2 regions of the Desulfosporosinus meridiei DSM 13257 genome follow, and region 2 is predicted to be linked to the other one. Evidence: riboswitches for the same ligand, from Rfam matches in the RefSeq annotation. Region 2 holds a riboswitch; the other holds the start of a gene.
The links. Region 2 has a riboswitch for molybdenum cofactor ahead of DESMER_RS02085 (XdhC family protein). Riboswitches for the same ligand answer to the same signal wherever they lie in the genome.
Positions count from the first base shown of each region.

Region 1: another riboswitch for molybdenum cofactor. It lies ahead of moaA (GTP 3',8-cyclase MoaA); the one in region 2 lies ahead of DESMER_RS02085 (XdhC family protein).

Region 1 covers NC_018515.1:742,565-745,695, reverse strand. The annotation lists gene DESMER_RS03450 (MOSC domain-containing protein) at 1-363, opposite strand, end outside; gene moaC (cyclic pyranopterin monophosphate synthase MoaC) at 492-965, opposite strand; gene moaA (GTP 3',8-cyclase MoaA) at 969-1,940, opposite strand; molybdenum cofactor riboswitch at 2,016-2,145, opposite strand; gene fdhD (formate dehydrogenase accessory sulfurtransferase FdhD) at 2,320-3,120, shown strand; gene mobA (molybdenum cofactor guanylyltransferase) at 3,117-3,131, opposite strand, start outside.
Region 2 covers NC_018515.1:446,923-450,053, forward strand. The annotation lists gene modA (molybdate ABC transporter substrate-binding protein) at 1-674, shown strand, start outside; gene modD (ModD protein) at 740-1,594, shown strand; molybdenum cofactor riboswitch at 1,629-1,758, shown strand; gene DESMER_RS02085 (XdhC family protein) at 1,929-3,020, shown strand; gene DESMER_RS02090 (hypothetical protein) at 3,097-3,131, shown strand, end outside.

The DNA of each region.
Region 1 (3,131 bases), 300 kb from region 2:
TTTAGGCATGACACAATCCCCTGCCTGATGATATATCGCACATTTTGTATGACATTCCTTACCAATTTGAGTGACTTCCCCTATGCTGGTGGCCCCAATTTTCAGCTTTGTTCCAACTGGCAGTGTAAATAGTTCTATCCCCTCAGTTGTTAAGTTCTCTGCAAAATCTCCAGGCTTCACCTTCAACCCTTTATCCTGCATTGTCTTTATGCTCTCCATGGCTAGCAGACTAACCATACGATGCCAATCTCCTCCATGCGCATCACCTTCAAGCCCAAAATTGACCTTTAAGATTCCTTCACCTACATTTTTTTTTCGCATTCCTTTTCGTTCACTTGTACAAACAGCTACAATTTTTCCCACTATAAAGCCCCCTCAACAAAATTGTTATATTGGAAACTTACGCATCTGGAGCTCTACTTCATATGCGTTGCTTGAACTAGGCATGTCTTACTTGCAATTTCTCCACCTATAATGCAAGCGATTGGCAGTTAGCCATGTATATAATGCCCGCTTTTCCCGCCTATCTTCTCCGCCAAATAAATATCTTTAATCATCATACTTTTATCAATAGCTTTGCACATATCATAGATGGTCAAGGCCGCCACACTTACAGCTGTCAATGCCTCCATTTCAACCCCGGTTTTGCCATGAACTTTCACACTTGCCTCGATGTCTATTTCACCAGGCTCCACAAATTTAAAACTAAGTTTAGCACCGGTAATCGCCAATGGATGGCACATAGGAATCAACTGGGATGTCTGCTTGGCAGCCATAATTCCAGCAACTTGAGCCACTCCCAAAACATCTCCTTTAGCAATTAAACCTGAGCGGATTCTCTCCAATGTCTCTGGCTTCATAAGTATCTTTCCCTGAGCAACGGCAACTCGTGCTGTCTCAGCTTTATCACTGACATCCACCATACGAGCGCGGCCTTCCTCATCAAAATGTGTTAAATCCTCCACTATTCACCCTCCGATCTGAGACATTACGCGTGTATCTTGCCACGCTTCGTTGTTCATATGATGCTCTGCTGGTTTATGCCATACAGCCTGAGCAAACAATTTCATAACTTCCTGGTCGGAGATACCTGACCGCAAAACTTCTCGAAAATCGACTTCATGCTTGCTGTGGAGGCATGGTCTTAATTTTCCATCCGCAGTTAAGCGCACCCGATTGCAGGTATTGCAAAAATGGCGACTTAAGGCACTAATAAAGCCTATACTTCCCTTATAACCATTGGGTCGAAAATACTCTGCAGGTCCTCCGCCGGGAATGTCCTTAATGGGAATATCATCCTCAAGTCCCAGAAGCTCCTTCATTTCTTGAATTGAGACAAAATCTGACCTATGCTCGGAGCTGACTCCAATCGGCATAAGCTCGATGAATCGAACGTGAAGCGGATATTCCTTAGCTAGGGTAAGAAAGCTCGGCAACTCATCTGTATTAAATCCCCGTACAACCACCACATTAATTTTAACTGGATTGAGGCCCGCCTCAAGGGAACGAAAAATCCCTTGAATAACTTTTGAAACGTCACCACCACGCGTGTTTTCGTAAAAACGATCTCGATCCATGGTATCCAAGCTAATATTTATGCGCTGAACCCCTGCCGACTTTATATCAAAAGCCATTTCCGGAAGTAACAATCCGTTAGTTGTTAGCATAAGATCATCTACTCCCGGTAGTTGAGCACTTTCCCGCAAAAAACCTAAAATACCCTTGCGAACTAAAGGTTCACCGCCTGTAACTCGAAAGCGCCGGAAGCCTAATTGTGTACTTATCCTCATTAATCTTAAAATTTCTTCGAAGGAAAGAATAGAGTCATGAGGCAACCATTGAACTCCTTCAGCCGGCATGCAATATTGACACCGAAGATTACAACGATCTGTGATAGAAATTCTGAGATATTCAATTCGTCTAAGATATTGATCTTGCATTATGACTCCTCTTCTCAGATTATTATTTTTAAACAACAAAAAAACCCACGGTCTGCAAACAACCGTGGGTTTAATTCCACCTGTCGACAGACTCCTTTCCAACAGGAGATATTACAGTTTCCCATAATACCCGAGTGCCTATGACACTTGTCTGGTCACCATTGCAGATGCTTTAGGTAACTCAGCTTCGGAGTAATTCAATTGTTTTTTCTTAAAGTTATAATTCGCCATTTAAAGCCAATTTCCTTTTTTAGATCTTCTTTAAATAGCTCGCTTTTTATGATTTAATTATTTTCTATTTATTATTCTATCGAAAAAACATTTAGGTTTCTTTAATAATATTGTACACTATAAGAAAGGCTATGTCCAAGGAGGATTTATGACAAATGAAACCGTTACCCATACCATTCTTAAAGCCAACGGTGAATTATTAGAATGGCTAGATGATACAGTTGTTCGAGAAATTCCCCTAACCGTTCACTATAACAGGGAGGAAATAGCAACACTATTGTGCTCTCCTTCTCAAATCGAAGAGCTTACCCTTGGTTTTTTATTTAATGAGGGATTTATCCAAGTTCCCGAGGACGTATACGAAATACGACAAGATCCTGCGAACTTCATGATTTGGGTCGAAGGCAGGCCCTGCGTTTTACAAAAAGAGCTAATGAGTAAACGATACGTTTCAGCTTGTTGTGGTAAAAGCAGAGCGTCCTTTTGCTTTGCCAATGATGCCCTGATGGTTAAACCAATAACCTCGAACTATCGTATCTCTCTTCAAGAAGCTTATAGTTACGCAAAATTCCTACAGTCATATCTCCCCCTCTTTGCAAAAACCGGAGGTATCCATAGCGGCGGAATAGGTTACCAAGGAAAAGTCCTTATGACAAGTTATGATATCGGCAGACATAATGTTTTTGATAAACTAAGTGGGGAAGCCTTTCGCAAAAGATTAAATCTTGAAAACCATGTAGTATTTTTCAGTGGTCGAGTTGCCTCTGAAATACTACTTAAGGTTGCCAAAATGAAAGCACCTATCCTTATTGCTCGAGGTGCTCCAACGGATATGGCTCTCGCGCAAGCAACTGCTCTGAATATTACAGTTCTAGGCTTTGCCAGGGAACAACGGGTAAATATTTATACTTGCAGCGAACGTATCATTTGTAACTCTAATGAATTCTAAATGGGGGTTAT
Region 2 (3,131 bases):
CCACTGCGCCAAGCTTGAAAGGTTCGCTTGAAGAAATCAAGGGGCTCTATACAGCGAAGAATGCTCAAGTCAAACTGGTTTACAATTATGGACCATCGGGATCACTTCAAAACCAAATTGAACAAGGCGCCGCTGCGGACATCTTTATCTCTCAGGGCAAACCGCAAATGGATGCCTTAGAGCAAAAAGGGCTGATTAAGCAAGGGACTAGGATAAATCTATTGGGAGACGAGCTAGTGCTGGTTGTTAATAAGAACAATACTAGGATTAAGAGTTTTGAAGATCTAACAAACGAAGAGGTCAAGAAAATAGGGATTGGTGAAGCAGAATCAGTTCCTGCGGCCAAAACAACAAAGGAAACCCTAGAGACCCTGAAATTATGGGACAAGTTACAACCAAAGTTTGTGATCGGTAAGGATTTAATGCAAATAATGACTTATGTGGAAACGGAGAATGCTGAGGCAGGTTTTGTTTGGGATACTATAGCGATCACCTCAGATAAGGTTAGGATTGTAGCGCCTGCTCCAGCTAACTCGCATAAGCCAGTGACCTTGCCGGCGGCAGTAGTTGCATCCTCTAAAAACGGTGATGAAGCCTCAAAGTTTTTAGAATACCTGCAGAGTGATGAAGCGATGAAGATCTTTGAGAAAAATGGATTTATCAGGGGGGAATAAGCTAGACCCGTTCGTTCTTTTGTGGTGTTAGGTGTGGTTACAACAGTAAAATTGGAGGTGTAAGGATGCTTTATATTAGCGATGAGACTATTGAGAGATGGATCAAAGAGGATGTTCCGTATATTGATTTGACAACCTTGACACTTGGCATAGGTGGAATGAAGGGAAGAATTTCGTTTAAGGCCAGGGAATTTACGGTTTTATCCGGGGTTGAGGAGGTATTAAGGATTTTTCGTAAACTGGGAGTAACCGAGCTGCAGTCCTTACCATCAGGTACTATCGTCAATCCAGGAGATACCTTTATAATAGCTGAAGGTTTGGCAGAAAACCTGCACATGGCCTGGAAAGTATCTCTGAATATTCTTGAATACTGTTCAGGTATTGCCACTAGAACAAAAAGGATGGTAGATAAAGCCAAGGCAATAGACCCGCATTCCACCGTCGTTGCTACCAGAAAATCATTTCCAGGCACCAAGGAGCTCTCCATCAAATCGATTATTGCTGGAGGTGCTTATCCTCATCGTTTAGGTCTATCTGAAACTATCTTAATTTTCAAGCAGCATGTCAATTTTCTGGGAGATATCCATAATCTGGCCGAGATGATTAAGGTAATCAAAGGAAAGGCCTGTGAAAAGAAAATTATCGTAGAGGTAGAAAGCATTGAGGATGCTCGCCTCTTAATCGAATCGGGTGTTGATGGATTACAATTTGATAAAGTCCCGGCCAAGGATCTAAGGATCATCGTCGCTGAAATTCACAACCTTAACCCTAATATTACGCTGCTGGGAGCGGGTGGGATTAATGAAGGGAATATTGAAGAGTATGCTCGAACAGGTATCGATGGGATTGTAACAACTTCCATGTATTTTGGTAAACCCTCTGATATTGGAGTGACGATGGAGAATATCCAAACTCCTTGATTCACTGAAGCAGAGAAGTATTTGTAAAAACTTTATAATTTACTATCTCCGAGCCGAACCACCTAAAGAGTAAATTATGGTATTTCGGCCAGGGTTTTAGCCCTCGGGCATGTCTGGAAACGGATCTGCCTTCACTATTGAAAAGGAGGTGGCGGGCCTGCAAAGGGTATATTTTGTGTGGGCTCCACTCTCTATGAGTGGAGCTATTTTTATAGATAAGATTCAGTTGAAGAACATATTGACAGAAAAGGATATCCAGGAAGTCATGAGATCCTAATTAACCGGGATTTGCTATATTGAGAAAAGAGAGGCAGGGGTTAGGGGGCAAGGTTTTATGGATAAAGATGTTTTTCTGGGGCTAGTAAGGGTATTTGACCAAAGCCTGGAGGCGGCCTTGATAACTGTGACCAGTGCCCTCGGATCGACTCCTTGCAAACCTGGGGCTAAGATGTTGGTCTACATTGACGGCACTACGACTGGTACCCTCGGCGGTGGATGCGGTGAGGATGAGGCCAGGCAGGAAGCTTTCAAGGTTATTGCGACACACACTTCAAAGATCTATTATCTAAATATGATTGCAGATGATATTCAAGAAGAGGGAATGGTTTGTGGGGGTATCATGGGTTTATTCATAGATTATTTAGGTTTTCAAAACCCCTTAAAGCAAATAAATCTTAATAAGCACTATCTCTCAGCTTTAATGAGCGACAATCCCACACTTGTAACTGTAATCGAAGCACTCGACGAACAGTTAATCGGAAAAAAGCTATTTACCAGAAGTACCGGGGATGCATTAGGGGATCTAGGCTCGGAGAAATTGAACAAAGCTGCCCTAGAGAAAGCTATGGCAGGTGGGGAAAAATTACATCCGCAGTTAATTAGTATGGATTCTGAGTTTGAGATATGTGAGCCTTCCCTGTCGAAGGCTTGCTTGCGGTTATTTATTGAGCCTCCAACAACTACTCTGCATCTGGTGATTGTAGGGGCAGGTTATATCGCCCAACCACTGGTGGCTATGGCTAAAGTTCTGGGGTACCAGGTGACAGTTTTAGATGACCGCCCAGCACTTGCTAATTCTGCCCGCCTTTGCTTGGCGGATAGGATTATTTGTGATGATCTTGAACGCGGATTAGATACTCTAAGTATCAATCCACAGACGTTCATTGTGCTTGTTACCAGAGGAACTTATTCTGACAAGGTATGTCTTCGGAAAGTGATTAACCAACCAACCAGGTATATTGGAATGACTGGCAGTTATAGAAAGGTCAAAGCCCTAAAAGCAGAGTTGGAGAAAGAAGGAATCCAGAGCGAGTCATTACAAAAATTGTATTCTCCGATTGGTTTGAAAATAAGAGCTGAGACTCCGGCAGAAATTGCTGTAGGTATTCTTGGTCAGGTAATAAAAGTACAGAAGCAGTTGGCCTGAGAAAAGCAGATAAATTGACAAATCTTAAACATTCTTATAACGAGATCAAACTAAATATCTAAGGAGGACTTCGTTGATGCAAGAACCAGCCGATTCAGTATTTAAGCTCAA